Regions from separate parts of the Actinomadura sp. NPDC049382 genome, predicted to be linked through region 1. Evidence: riboswitches for the same ligand, from Rfam matches in the RefSeq annotation. Region 1 holds a riboswitch; each other region holds the start of a gene.
The links. A riboswitch is a leader RNA that binds a small molecule or an ion and turns the genes downstream of it on or off. The one in region 1 is predicted to bind cyclic di-AMP.
Positions count from the first base shown of each region.

Region 2: linked by a shared signal. The riboswitch ahead of AB0K34_RS34750 (C40 family peptidase) and the one ahead of AB0K34_RS00010 (NlpC/P60 family protein) in region 1 are both predicted to bind cyclic di-AMP.
Region 3: linked by a shared signal. The riboswitch ahead of AB0K34_RS36295 (NlpC/P60 family protein) and the one ahead of AB0K34_RS00010 (NlpC/P60 family protein) in region 1 are both predicted to bind cyclic di-AMP.
Region 4: linked by a shared signal. The riboswitch ahead of AB0K34_RS09815 (C40 family peptidase) and the one ahead of AB0K34_RS00010 (NlpC/P60 family protein) in region 1 are both predicted to bind cyclic di-AMP.

Region 1 is NZ_JBFARO010000001.1:351-3,943, reverse strand. Features, by position in the region: gene AB0K34_RS00020 (BlaI/MecI/CopY family transcriptional regulator) at 1-337, shown strand, start outside; gene AB0K34_RS00015 (M56 family metallopeptidase) at 342-1,529, shown strand; cyclic di-AMP (ydaO/yuaA leader) riboswitch at 1,632-1,780, shown strand; gene AB0K34_RS00010 (NlpC/P60 family protein) at 1,786-2,835, shown strand; gene AB0K34_RS00005 (TMEM165/GDT1 family protein) at 3,187-3,593, shown strand, end outside.
Region 2 is NZ_JBFARO010000095.1:3,613-7,205, reverse strand. Features, by position in the region: gene AB0K34_RS34755 (SAM-dependent methyltransferase) at 1-794, shown strand, start outside; gene AB0K34_RS34750 (C40 family peptidase) at 781-1,488, opposite strand; cyclic di-AMP (ydaO/yuaA leader) riboswitch at 1,497-1,641, opposite strand; gene AB0K34_RS34745 (hypothetical protein) at 1,920-2,855, opposite strand; gene AB0K34_RS34740 (helix-turn-helix domain-containing protein) at 3,090-3,593, opposite strand, start outside.
Region 3 is NZ_JBFARO010000106.1:2,850-6,442, forward strand. Features, by position in the region: gene AB0K34_RS36285 (RDD family protein) at 1-738, opposite strand, end outside; gene AB0K34_RS36290 (amino-acid N-acetyltransferase) at 735-1,271, opposite strand; cyclic di-AMP (ydaO/yuaA leader) riboswitch at 1,535-1,741, shown strand; gene AB0K34_RS36295 (NlpC/P60 family protein) at 1,745-2,725, shown strand; gene AB0K34_RS36300 (LuxR C-terminal-related transcriptional regulator) at 3,010-3,240, opposite strand.
Region 4 is NZ_JBFARO010000010.1:140,673-144,265, forward strand. Features, by position in the region: gene typA (translational GTPase TypA) at 1-1,546, opposite strand, end outside; cyclic di-AMP (ydaO/yuaA leader) riboswitch at 1,739-1,883, shown strand; gene AB0K34_RS09815 (C40 family peptidase) at 1,891-2,904, shown strand; gene AB0K34_RS09820 ((deoxy)nucleoside triphosphate pyrophosphohydrolase) at 3,393-3,593, opposite strand, start outside.

The DNA.
Region 1 (3,593 bases):
CCTCTGGGCGGCACCCGAACCACTGCGGGTGCGAGAACTCCTCGCGAAGCTCAACGAAGACTCCGACAAGGCGCTCGCCTACAACACCGTCCAGACCGTGGCCGAACGCCTGGCGCAGAAGGGGCTCCTACAGCGCACCCAGGACGGGACGGCCTTCCGCTACGGCCCGACCAGGGCGCGTGAGGAGTACGCCGTCGAGCTGATGCTGGACGCGCTGACCGACGCCCCCGACCACGGCGCGATCCTCGCCCGCTTCGCCGAGAGCGTCCCCGCCGAGGACGCCCGCCACCTGCTGGACGCCCTGCGCCGCCGGACGTCCGACGGCGACGAGGCGTGACGCCGTGATCGTCCTGGTCGGCGCGCTCGTCGCCTCGGCGGTCCTGCTGGGGTGCCTGGCCGGACCGGTCCTCGACCGGATCCGGGCCGGCGCCCTCGGCCCCCGGACGGCGGTCGCCTGCTGGACGGCCGCGCTCGCGGGCACCGTCATCGCCAGCGCCGGAGTCGTCGCGGTCGCGCTGATCTCGCCGCCGGGGCCCGGACACGGCCTGCTGACGCTGCTGCGCGACTGCCTGCCCCACCACGAGACCCAGGCGATGATCGCGGCGGCCGTGGCGAGCCTGGTCCTACTGGCGGCGTGCGGGACGAGGCTGGCCCGCGGGGTGCCGCGCCTGGTCCGGGCCCTGCGGCACCGCCGCCGCCACTGGGAGATGCTCCGCCTCGTCGCCCGCCCGCACACCCGGCACGCGGACGTCCTCGTACTCGACCACCCGGTGCCCGTGGCCTACTCCCTGTCCGCGCGCCGCCGCGCGATCGTGGTCAGCACGGGAGCCCAGGACGCCCTGAGCGCCGCCGAACTCGGCGCCGTCCTCGCACACGAGCGAGCCCACCTCCGGCAACGCCACCACGCACTGCTGCTCGTCCTGGACCTCGCCCACGCCCTCCTCCCTTGGCTGCCAACCGTCCGCCGAGCCAAGGCACGGCTACCGCTACTCCTGGAAATGGCAGCGGACGACACAGCGGCACACACCCACGGCCCACGAACCCTCGTCAAAGCCCTACACACACTCGCCTCACCACCCGGCGCCCCCAACGCGCCAGGTTCACTGGCAGCAACAGGCTCACAACCCTCATCCGAAGCGACCAGCGCCCCTTACAAAGCCGAACTCCACGACATTGGCGGAGTGGTCACCGCGCCCGGCCCGCTCGACGCGCCCGGCCCGCTCGACGCGACCGGCCCGCTTGCCGCGACCGGGTCGCGTGAAGCGGGCGGCATGTCATGCGGGCCTGGAACCCGTGACGTTTGCGGTGTGGTCGTCGAGACCGGCTCGTTCGGCGCGTGTGGAGAGTTGGGGGCGGTCGGGGCGGGGATGGACGCGCTGGCGGCGCGGGTGCGGCGGCTGGAGGCCGGTGAGCAGGTGAAGCCGCGTGGGGCGTTCCGGGTGGTGGCGCCGGTGTTCGTGGCGGCGGCGGTCGCGGTGCCTCTCGCGGGCGCGGCTCTCGCGATCGGTCGGCTGGCCCTGCTCTGCTGATGCGTCTGGGACGTTTGCTGTAATCCGCGGCTTGAGTGGCGAATGAGGCGGCTATCTCCTACGCTGCGTAGGAGCCACCGTGACGAGCCCCCGCCGGGGGCGGCGATGGCGACGCCGAATCCCGTGGCCCATCGGCCCGGGAACCGGGGACCCGATCTCCACTGGGGTGAGTCCGCTCCCTTCGCGGGGGCGGTAGGGCGACTCTGGCCCGAACCCGTCAGCTGACCCGGTAGGCGGCACAGAGGAGGACGACCGCATGCAGCGACGCGCTGCCGTCATCGGCACGCCGAAACGCCGCACCCGCACCCCCCGAACCGTCACGGCATGGGCGATATCGGCCGCCGTGGCCGCGGCGCTCCTCGCACCGGCGCCCGCCTCCGCCGAGCCCGAGCCGTCCCGCCGGGAGCTGACCGCGCAGCAGAAGAAACTCGCGGACGACGCCGAGAAGCTCAGCGAGCAGTACAACGGCCTGCGCGAGCGGCTGAAGCAGGCCCAGCGCGCCGCCAAGGTGGCCGAGGGCAACGCCGCCCGCCAGAAGAAGGCGCTGGACGACGCCCGCGCCAGGATCGTCAAGCTCGCAGCGGACAGCTACAAGAACGGCCCGGCGGACCCTGCCGTCGCCTTCGCCTCCGCCAAGGACCCGCAGAGCGTCCTTGACCGGTCGGCCACGCTCAACTACTTCGCCCGCCAGGACGGCGACCGCGTCGCCCACCTGCTCCAGACCATGCAGGCCGCCGAGCGCTCCCGCAAATCGGCCGAAGCGCGCGCGAAGCAGGTGCGCGAACTCACCGACGAGGCCAAGAAGAAGCGCAAGGAGCTCCAGGCCAGGCTCAAGAAGGTCGAAGCCAAGCTGGGCGTCGGCACTCCCATCCGAGGCAACGGCGGGCCCATCCCCAACGTGGACCCGGGCGGCGCCTCCGCCAAGGCCATGACCGCCGTTCGGGCCGCCCTGAGCCAGCTCGGCGTGCCCTACTCCTGGGGCGGCGGCACCGCGTCCGGCCCGTCCTACGGCACCGCGCAGGGCGCCAACATCAAGGGCTTCGACTGCTCCGGCCTGACCCTGTACGCCTACGCCCAGGTCGGGATCAACCTCCCGCACTACACCGGCGCCCAGTACAACGCGGGCACGCACGTGTCCATGTCACAGCTCAGGCCCGGCGACCTGGTGTTCTTCCACGCCGACCTGCACCACATGGGGCTTTACATCGGCAACGGCAAGATGGTCCACGCTCCGCAGACCGGCGACGTGGTCAAGATCAGCCCGCTCGCCGGACGGCCCTTCGCCGGCGGCGTCCGCGTCGCCTGACACGCTTCCCCCGACCGGCGTCCCCGCCACCCGTCCCGGGTGACGGGGACGCTTCCATTCAGGGACCGGCTCCTTTGCCACGCCGGTCGAGTGCCTTGCCGGATGTTTTGGCTACACTGGGGCCCGGCGAAGGGGAGTAGTCCTGTAATACCGCTGGTCGACACGCTGGACGTCCTTGGACGTCCCGGCCATCGGGCCCCGCGAAGGGGTGGACGAGACCTTCGGCCACGGCATGACGTGGCCCGTGCGACCGTGCGGGCCGTCCGATCGTGCCGGGCCGAGTGGTCCTCCCGTCGCCCGCCAGGGTGCCGGCCGAAGTCCGCGGCCCGGCCCCGTAAGAAGGCACCGCCCATGACCCTGGACCCGCTCGCGATCCTCACCGCGTTCGGCTTGATCTTCCTCGCCGAGCTGCCCGACAAGACGATGTTCGCCTCACTGGCCATGGGCACGCGCATGCGTCCGCTCTACGTGTGGTTCGGCACGTCCACGGCGTTCATCGTGCACGTCGCGATCGCCGTGGGGGCCGGCAGCCTGCTCAGCCTGCTGCCGGGCATGGCCGTCAAGCTCGTGTCGGCCGCCCTGTTCGCCTTCGGCGCCATCGTGCTGATGCGCGGCGGAGGGGACGACGACGAGGACGACAAGGCCGGCCAGACGGTCACCCGGTTCTGGCCGTCCTACGTGGCCGCCTTCACGGCCGTGTTCATCAGCGAGTGGGGCGACCTGACCCAGATCACCACCGCCAACCTGGCCGCCACCAA
Region 2 (3,593 bases), on a different contig from region 1:
GGCCTCCGGCCGAGCTGGACTTCGACAAGCCCACCATCGCGCGCGCCTACGACGCGCTCCTCGGCGGCAAGGACAACTTCGCCGCCGACCGCGCGCTGGCCGACCAGACGGCCGCGCTGATCCCGGGCCTGCGCGAATCCGCGGTCGAGAACCGCAAGGTGCTCGTCCGGGGCGTCCGCTACCTGGCGCGGGAAGCCGGCATGGACCAGTTCCTCGACCTCGGCAGCGGGCTGCCCACGGTCGAGAACACCCACGAGGTCGCCCAGCGCGAGAACCCGGACGCCCGCGTCGTCTACGTCGACATCGACCCGCTGGTCTCCGTCCACGGGCGGGCGATCCTGGCCAACAACGACGCCACGCGGGTGATGGTCGGCGACGTCCGCGACCCGGCGGCCGTCCTGTCGGACCCCGTCGTCGACGGCTTCATCGACTTCTCCCGCCCGGCCGTCGTCATGATGGTCGGGATGCTGCACTACCTGTCGCCGGACGTGGTGGACGGCGTCGTCGCCGCCTACCGCGACGTCCTGGCGCCCGGCAGCCACCTGTTCATGACGTCCCTCGTGGACACGGGCCTGCCCCAGCAACAGGAGCTGGCCCGCATCACACGAGAGAACCTGGAAGAGGGCTGGGCGCGCACGCCCGCCGAGATCGAGGCCCAGTTCGGTGACTTCGAACTGGTCGAACCCGGTGTGACCTACACGGCCCTGTGGCGTCCCGACGGCCCGGTCGACCCGGACCACCTCGCTCCGGGGGAGCAGCTCGGGATGGCCGGCGTCGCCATCAAGCTCCGCTGAGCTTCTTCGGCCGGTACGCCTTGTACTCGCTGCCCGAGTCGAGGCCGTAGTCGCGCGTCCGGTAGTCGGTGCCGTACCGGCCGCGCTGCTCGTACGCCCAGTAGGACGTGTGCGCCTTGTCGGCCCACTTCTCGAAGATGACGACGTGGCGCGTCGTGTTGGTGCCCTCGGCGTCCATCACGAGGTCGCCCTTCTTGAGCTCCGACATCTTGATGCGCTCGGTGTAGCGCGAGGACGTCAGGCCGACGGTGTTCGGCCCGGGCTTCGCGAGCCCGAGGGTCATCGCGACGAAGCCGGAGCAGTCGGTGCGGTACCCGTTGTGGTAGTCGGTCTGGCTGTAGGGCACGCGCCGGCTGCTGTGGGGGTTCCACGTCTTCGCCAGCTCGATGACCTTCGAGCGCTTGTCGGTCTCGTCCGGCTTGGCGGACGACCCGGAGCCCTTCTCCGGGTCCGTGCGCGGCTCCGCCTCGGCGGAGCGCTGCTGGGGGATGCTCTGGACGGACGCGACGGACGTGCCCGACTCGGACGAACCGGCCGTCGCCTGGAGGGTCGTCGCGGCCACGCCGATCGCGGCGAGGCCGAGGATCGCGCCGTTGGCGCGCGGGCTCAGCCCGAAAAGACCCGGCTTCCTGCTCTTCTTGCCCGTGCTGTCGTTGCCCGAGTTGTGATTGCCCGTGCTGTGCTTGCCTGTCAAGGGGGACTCCTTGCTTCCATGGGCCGCCTACCGGGTTAGCTGACGGGTTCGGACGTGGAAGTCGCCCTACGGCCGGTGAAACGGCCGATTCACCCCAGTGCACGAGGGTGGGTCCCCGGCTCCGCGCTGTGGCGGACTCGGCGGGTGCCGCTGCGAGAGGGAGCGGCGCTGCTGTTGTAGGGCCCGTTCAGGGCGCGGGCGGCGTGCATGGGAGGTGCCGCCGGGCGACGCGTGGGGCGCGCCGCCCCCACCGGCTCGGTGCCAGGTGGGACAAGAACGCCTGGTGAGCGCCTTGGCGGGGGCCAAGCTACTCGGATCACCAAGCGAAGGCAAACCCCAGCAAAATCAAACACCCAGCTCAACCGCCCGGAAGCGGTTGCGGACGGGCGATGCGGGCGCCCGGCGGCGCCCGCATCGGCGGCCGTCCGGCGTCACGACCAGGGGGCCACCGGATACCACGGGATGATCTCCCGGCGGGCGAGCAGCCGCACGTCCCAGTAGAGGAGGCTGAAGACCCCGGCCACGATCAGCGAGGACGCCGTCAGCACCGCGACGCGGCGCGGATCGGCGGCCAGCCAGCGGCTCAGCCGGCGGCCCGCGAGATGGGCGAGCAGCAGGAACAGCACCGCCATGATCACGATGTTGCCGACCGACTGGAGGACGAACGCGGCGGCCCCGTACAGCGGGTTGTGGCTCTCCGCCGCGTCGCGGAAGAGCTGCCGGAACAGCGGGTAGGGGCGGCCGATCAGGAACCCGCCGATCAGCGCGCCCATGAAGACCAGCGGAGCGTTGGGGAAGCGGCGCGCCACCCGGGCGAACGGGTCGCGGACGACGCCGAGCGCGGCGGCCCCCATGTAGATCATCGCCAGCCCGATCGCGCCGAACACCACCATGGACTGGACGCTGCGCGCGGACAGCGAACCGGGGGTGCTCTCGGCGGTGGAGAACTGCGGCATGCCGGTGCCCGCCAGGCCGACGATCGCGCCGTAGCCGGCCGACACCGTCACCATGCCGAGCGCGATCCAGCCGAGCGGCCGGAGCGTCCCGGCGAGCCGGTCCCACCGGCCGCCGGTGCCGCCGAGCAGCGGCGCGACCGTGCTGAACGCGGCCACGTTGCACGCCGTGAACGAGCCGGCGAGCCCGCTCGCGAAGGCGAAGGCGATCCCGGCGGCGATCCCGGCGATCGGCGTCCCCTTCGCGTCATGGCCGAGGAGCGTGCCGGCGACGTTGTCCCCGATCGTCTGGTCGACGAACTCCGCCGACCAGATGACCGTCAGCAGGAATCCGGCGCCCGCGCTGAGCAGAATGATCAGTGTGCGGCGGCGCGGGAAATGGCCGGTGACGAAAAGGGAGGTTCCGGTCGTCACGGGTGCCGCCTTTTCCGGGCGCGGCGTGGGCAGGGTGTGGCTCTGATCTTGAGGCATGTCATTCCCTGGGGGCGTGAGCGATTCACGGCGCGGACTCGGTGCACGGGTCTTTTCCGTGCGCGGGGGTTTTCCGAGTGGAGGGGAGTGATCCGGCTCTCAGTATGCGGGCTCGTTCTGGGCGGTGCTTCTTCGCACTTGCTCGATCGCGGGGACGGGGCGCCGGGCGCCGGGACGTCAGGACGTCAGTTCGCGGGCCGCGTCGGGGGCGGTGAGCGCGAGCAGGACGGGCGGGTCGTAGGGGCTGAGCGGGCGCAGCCGGACCTCGGCCGTCCGCACGGCGGTGCCGTGCCTGATCATGAGCGGGCCGGCGGCGCCGACCAGCGCGTCCTCGGCGGCCCCGTCCGGTCCCGGGGCGGGCGAGTAGGCGAGGACATGCCATCTACCAGGCATGACGTGCGTCAGCGCGAAGGCGCCCGGCGCGGGCAGGATCGAGCAGCGGGCCGGGAGGCCGGTGGGGACGGCCTCGCGGAACAGGCCGACGAAGACGGGGCCGCCGTGCCAGGCGTCCCGGCAGGAGACCGCGCCGCGGATGGTGGTGTGCCCGGTCCGGGCCCGGCGGCGCAGCGCGTCGGCCGCCCGGACGGCGTCGCCTCCCGTCGCGCGGTAGACGCTCGGCGGGACGCCGACGGTCGACTTGAAACGGGAGCTGAAAGTGCCGGTGCTGGCGTATCCGACACG
Region 3 (3,593 bases), on a different contig from region 1:
GAAACGGTCGTGCAGCGCCTGGTGCAGAGGCTGGTCCCAGATCGCCCACAGGTAGGCCATCAGACCGCCCACCCAGACCAGCGCCATCCCATACGCCGCGTACTCCCACACCATCACCGCGAGGACCAGGAAGAAGAAGACACCTACCTGGTAGCCGACGTGGACGATCCCAGCGCGCCAAATCGCCTGCGTCGTGCTCATCGGCTCACCCGCGGGACGGGCCTGCACGATGCCCAGGCCCAGGATCCGCTTGCCCAGCGTCCGCCCCCACATGGACAGTTGGACGGCCTCGTAGAGGAACGGCAGCACGGACATGACGAAGAACAGGGTGAAGATGATGGGCCAGTTCCAGATGCCGGCCTCTTCCTCGTCGTTGCCGCCTTCACCGCCCAGGCCGAACGCGGCGACCGTCACGGGCAGGATGAGCGCGAACCCGAAGACGGCGACGAGGGCGTTGTCGATGACCCTGGCGCCGGCCCTGCGGTGAATGGGCGCCAACTCCATCTCGCTGCCCTGGGAACCATAGGAGCCTTGGGAGTCGCCGTACTGGTCGTAGGACGGCTCGTAGGAGCGCCCCCAGTCCTGCTGAGGTTGCTGGGGCTGCTGCCACTGCTGCTGTGGCTGCTGGTGCTGTGGCTGCTGCTGCCACTGGGGACCTTGGTACGGGGGCGGGGGACCGTAGGCACCCTGGCCCTGCGGCGGTTGGTAACGCCGTCCGCGGTGGGGGGAATCGCTCATTTGGGGCAGTCCTCCAGGCGAAGCAACATCCGGGTGTTGCCCAACGTATTCGGCTTGACCCGGTCGAGGTCCAAGAACTCTGCCACGCCTTCGTCGTAAGAGCGGAGAAGCTCCTCATACACCTCAGGCGACACCGGTGTACCGAGGATCTGCTCGAAGCCGTGGCGCGCGAAGAAGTCCACCTCGAAGGTAAGGCAGAACACCCTCCGCACGCCGAGTTCACGCGCCGTCTCCAGCAGCCGGGCGACGATGCGGTGGCCGATGCCGCGTCCGCCGTACCCCTTGTCCACGGCGACGGAGCGAACCTCCGCGAGGTCCTCCCACATGACGTGCAGGGCCCCGCAGGCCACGACGCGCCCGGGCGTCCCGTCCTGGACGTCCTCGGCGATCCAGAACTCCTGGACGTCCTCGTACAGCTTGACCGTCGACTTCTTCAGCAGGCGTCGCCCCGACCCGGCGTACAGATCGACCAGCCTGCGGATCTCCTGGACATCGGCGGTACGGGCACGCCGGATCACGACCTCCACAAACAGGCGAGATTATCGAACACCGGACCTTGCCGAACGTCGGCGTGCGCATACGCGTGGTGAGCACGACAGAAGGGTGACTAGATAAAAGCGACTAGATAGGCCGCTCGCGCCGCTGAAAAGTGACCCAGAACACATCGCCGAGCGCCCGCGGAGGCCGCCGGCGGAAGCGCGCCCCGCCCGTCCGACCTGCGACTTCACAGGATCTGGTTGGCATCCAATCCGCATTCCGTTAGTGTCCATCGCTGACATCGGCCACCCGCAGAACGGAGGCCGAACCGCCGAGTCCACGGGCCGCGAACCAGCGCCCCGGGGAGCCGGGGACCCACTTTCGGAGCGTTTCCGGGGATTGCCCCGAAGCGGCCGCCGTCAGGGGTGAATCCGCAGCGCCGCGGCCTGGCCCGCGCACGCTCGCGGACGGGCTGCTCCGGCCCCAACCCGTCAGCTAACCCGGTAGGCGGTCGAGGAGAGGAGAACTCGTGCAGCACTCGCGGTCTGCTTCCCTTCGACGCTTCCGCGGCCGCGCGGTCACCGTGGCCGGCGCGCTCGTCGCGCTGACGGCCGCTCCGCACACCGTCGCCGTCGCGCACGCCGATCCCGAGCCGTCCACCAAAGAACTCCGCTCCCAGGCCTTCAAGCTCGCCGACCAGCTGGAGCAGCTCACCGAGCAGTACAACGGCCTGAAGGTGAAGCTCGCGCAGTCCAAGCGCGCCGCCGAGGTCGCCACCGAGAACGCCGAGCGGCAGGAGAAGTCGCTCCAGGCGATCCGGCAGAAGGTCGGCACCCTCGCCGCGACCAGCTACATGCAGGGCGGCTCCGATCCGACGGTCTCGTTCGTCGCCTCCCAGGACCCGCAGGCCGTCCTCGACCAGGCCGCCACCCTCAACTACTTCGCCAAGCGCGACAGCACCAAGGTGCTCGGCCTCATGCAGGCGATGCAGGCCGCCCAGCGCGCCCGCAAGTCCGCCGAATCGCGCGCCGCGCAGGTCAAGCAGCTGCGGACCCAGCTCGACGCGCAGCGCAAGAAGGTCACCGACGCCTACGAGAAGGTCCGCGGCACGATCGTCAAGCGGGACCCATCCCAGCTCGCGAAGCTCCCCGTCATCGGCACCGGCAAGGCCGCCCAGGCGCTGCGGTACGCGATGGGCAAGCTCGGCCGCCCGTACGTCTGGGGCGCCTCCGGGCCGAGCACATTCGACTGCTCCGGCCTGACGATGTGGGCCTACAAGCAGGTCGGCATCAACCTGCCGCACTACACCGGCAGCCAGTGGAACGCCGGCACCCACGTGTCGCGCAGCCAGCTCCAGCCGGGCGACCTCGTGTTCTTCTACGCCGACCTGCACCACATGGGGATGTACATCGGGGGCGGCAAGATGATCCACGCGCCGCACACCGGCGACGTCGTGAAGATCGCCTCCATGGACGGGCGGCCCTTCGCGGGCGGCGTCCGCGTCGCCTGACCCGGCCCACGCCCGGTCCCGGACGCCACCGAAGCGCATGCGCAATACGAGTGTGCGCAGGACTGAGTGGGTGTGCGCCTACTCCGCGGATGTGCGACTGCGGATGTGCGCATGACTAGGGGATCCATGGGGGTTGAACGCCGTCCGCGGCGACGCCACCTGCAGGGACCTACCTGCCAGGGCGCCGGCGCCGCCGCTGCGGGGTCGGACGGAGTTCGGTTCGCCGCCTGGATCTCTCGGTGACGCTCGCCCGTCCCCTGGCGAGCGTCGGGGGGTGAAGCCGGCTAGATGAGCTGCCTCCGGGCCGCCCACACCACGGCCTCGATAGGAGTGTTGACCTCCAGCCGGTCGCAGATCGTCCGCAACCGGCGCCGCAAGGTCCGTGCGCTCAGCTCCAGCTTGCGTGCCGCCACATCGGCGGTGACACCGCTCGCGATCTGGGCGAGCAGCCGGATCTCCTCCTCGCTCAGCCCGAAATCGTCGGTGCCACGACGTGCGAGTGTGGCTGTTTCCACTCCGTCCTCCCTCGTCCGTGGTGATGACCGCGGGGATGCAGCCGTCCGCTGCACAGGCACGGGTTGGGCCTCGATCTGTACGCGCGTTGGGTTGCCGGGTCCGGAGCCCTCCGGACTTAGATCATCGGGTTCCTTTGCTGTCTCACGAGCTTGGCCGGAGGTGGCCGCCTGGCCGATTGCGGGGTCGTACGGGGGAACTCCGGGTGACGATTCACTCGTTGGTCGTCCGAGGGAGACGGGATGAGATCGCCAGCCATCCGCATCCGGCCCTCCTCGTCGGACTCGCCGCGTCTTGCCGCTGAGCAAGATCGTGAATCGTTTCAAGCTACGCTTCGGCTCGGAACGCTAGGCGG
Region 4 (3,593 bases), on a different contig from region 1:
GCTCCTGCAGGTTCGTGATCGCGTACGCGGTGGCGGCGCCGGCGCGGTCGGCGACCAGCGACCCCGACGGGCGGGTGCGCAGCTCCCCGAACCACGGCTCGTAGCCCTCGAACACGTGGTGCGCCATGCCGGTGCCGCGCGTCTCCGTCATGAACTCGGTGCGGAACCCGATCAGGCCGCGGGCCGGGACGAGGAACTCCATCCGCACCCAGCCGGTGCCGTGGTTGGTCATCTGCTCCATGCGGCCCTTGCGGACCGCCATCAGCTGCGTGACCGCGCCGAGGTGCTCCTCGGGGATGTCGACGGTGAGCCGCTCGACCGGCTCGTGCCGCTTGCCGTCGATCTCGCGGGTGACGACCTGCGGCTTGCCGACGGTCAGCTCGTAGCCCTCGCGGCGCATGTTCTCGACGAGGATCGCGAGGGCCAGCTCGCCGCGGCCCTGCACCTCCCACGCGTCCGGCCGCTCGGTCGGCAGCACCTTGAGCGACACGTTGCCGACCAGCTCGCGGTCGAGGCGGTCCTTGACCATCCGCGCGGTGACCTTGGTGCCCTTCTCGCGGCCCGCCATCGGCCCGGTGTTGGTGCCGATCGTCATCGAGATCGCCGGCTCGTCCACCGTGATCAGCGGCAGCGGGCGCGGGTCGTCCGGGTCGGCGATGGTGTCGCCGATCATGATGTCCGGGATGCCGGCGATCGCGATGATGTCGCCCGGCCCGGCCTCGTCGGCGGGCTTGCGGGTGAGCGCGTCCGTCATCAGCAGCTCGGTGATCTTGACCCGCTCGATGCTGCCGTCGTGGCGGCACCAGGCGACCGGCTGGCCCTTCTTGATCGTCCCGGCGTGCATCCGGCACAGCGCGATCCGGCCGAGGTAGCTGGAGGCGTCCAGGTTCGTCACATGCGCCTGGAGCGGGGCGTCCGGGTCGTAGGACGGCGCCGGGATCGTCTCGATGATGACCTTGAACAGCGGCTCCAGGTCGTCGCTGCCGGGCATGCTGCCGTCGGCCGGCTTGTCGAGCGAGGCGCGCCCCGCCCGGCCCGACGCGTACACGATCGGGAAGTCGATCTGGTCCTCGTCGGCGTCGAGGTCCATGAACAGCTCGTAGGTCTCGTCCACGACCTCGTCGATGCGGGCGTCGGGACGGTCGGTCTTGTTCACCACCAGGATCACCGGGAGCCGCGCGGCGAGGGCCTTGCGCAGCACGAACCGGGTCTGCGGGAGCGGGCCCTCGCTGGCGTCCACCAGCAGGACGACGCCGTCCACCATGGACAGCCCGCGCTCGACCTCGCCGCCGAAGTCGGCGTGGCCCGGGGTGTCGATGATGTTGATCGTCAGCCCGTTGTGCTTGACCGCGGTGTTCTTCGCGAGAATGGTGATGCCCTTCTCGCGCTCCAGGTCGTTGGAGTCCATGACCCGGTCGTCGACGTCCTGGTTCTCGCGGAAGGCCCCGGACTGCCAGAGCATGGCGTCGACCAGCGTCGTCTTTCCGTGGTCGACGTGGGCGACGATCGCGACGTTCCGGAGGTCGTCGCGCGTGGAGATGGGCATGCGGGTTACCTTGCGTGAGGTTTCAGGAGAGTCGCCGCAGAAACACGGCAGCACTCCATTCTACGCTCCGCGGCCCCTCCCGCATTCCCGAGCGGGCCGCACCGGGCCGCGCGCCCGCCCGATTGGCCAACTTTGCCGATCCTTTGTAATCTTCCCGAGATCCGGTCGTCCGGAGTCCCACCCCCCGGGGCTGCGACCGGAACGCCGAATCTCCCGCCCGGCGGGAGAACCGGGGACCCACACCCCCGGGGTGAATCGGCGCGCGACACGCGCGCCGTAGGGCGACTCCTGGCCCGAACCCGTCAGCTAACCCGGTAGGCGTGCGTGGAGAGGAGAGCACCGGCTTGGCACCGGACCCCCACCGGCGGCGGCGCGTCACGCCCACCGCCACCGCGGCAGCCCTGCTCCTGGTCGGCCTCGGCGCCACCGCGCCCGTCGCCGCGCACGCCGCACCGCTCGGGCTCGCCGCCGCGGCGACGCCGAGCCCGACTCCGACGACGGAGAAGGGCCTGCGCAAGAGCCTCGACGCGCTGAACGAAGAGGCCGAGATCCTCACCGAGAAGTACAACAAGACCCGCGTCGACCTGAAGGCCGCACAGAAGGCCGAGCAGGCCGCCACCACGACCGCGCAGACCCTCCGGACCCAGGCCGCGCCCGCCCGCGAACGCCTCGGCCGGATGGCCGCCGCCAACTACATCGCCGGCTCCCCCGACGCGCTGTTCGGCGCCACCGGCTCCCCCGACGGGCTGTCCGACAGCGCCTACCTCGTGCAGAACCAGGCGCACGCCGTCCGGGCCCTGCAGAAGCAGATCGACCGGGCCGAAGCCGCCGAACGCGACGCGAAGGCCAAGACCGCCCAGGTCAAGAAGGCCTGGGAGGACGCCAAGAAGGCGCGCGCCGAGGCGAAGGCCAAGGTCACCGAGGTGATGAAGCGCCTCGACAAGCTGTCCACCACGCACGCCAGCGACCCCCGCACCGGCCTCACCGCCACCATCAAGGGCTCCGACCTGCCCGCCAAGATGGCCCGCAAGGCCTACGGCAAGCTCGGCTCCCCCTACGTGTGGGCCGCCGCCGGACCGAGCAGCTTCGACTGCTCCGGCCTCGTCGTCTGGGCCTACGCCCAGGTCGGCAAGCCCGGCCTGCCGCACTACACCGGCGACCTCTACCAGCTCGGCACCAAGGTCCCCCGGTCCCAGCTGCGCTCCGGCGACCTGGTCTACTTCGGCGGCAACCTCCACCACATGGGCATCTACCTCAGCGGCGGCAAGTACCTGCACGCCCCGCGCACCGGCGATGTGGTGAAGATCTCCAAGCTGTCGGACCGCTCCGACTACGCGGGCGCCAACCGCATCTCCTGACCCCCCTCCGGGCCGCGAAACGCGGCCCCCTCGGTCGTCGGGGGCTTCCTGCGGCGCGGTAGGAAGCCCCCGGCGGGTTTATTGTTTTGCCCTCGGCGTCAGGCGCTGGGGCGCCTTCCTTCCACGGGCAAACCGGCGATCGCTGCATCGCTCCGGCTCGCCTTGCGGCTCGCTGCGCGATCAGGTTCTCGCTTCGCTTGAACCTGGCTTCGCACGCGATCGCAACGTGACCCTTGTCGCAAGCTGGGCTTACGGACGTGTACCTCAGGGTTCGCGCGTGGTGCGGCTGGGGCTGAGGTCGTCGAGACAGGCTTCCCCCGGCGCGCGCTTTCGCTCGCCTTGCGGCTCGCGGCACCGGTGGCTTCTCGCTTTCGCTTTGAACCCGGCTTCGCGGGCGATCATTGTGGTTCGCGGCGCGAGCGGCATTTACTGGCAAAGGCCCAGGTGAGCAACTTGGAGAGGCTGGGCGGGGCGCGCGGTGTGGGGGGTTAGATCAGGTGGGCGTCTGCGATGGCGTCTATTACTGGGCGGTCGCCTGGGAGCCAGTCGACGTCGTAGAGCTCGTGAGGGGTCAGCCAGCGGAGGGCCAGGTGTTCCAGGGGCTGGGGGGTGCCCTCGATGATCTCGGCGGTCCAGACGCGCAGGACGGCCTTGTCGCTGAGGCGCCAGTCGGTGCCGATGCGGCGGCC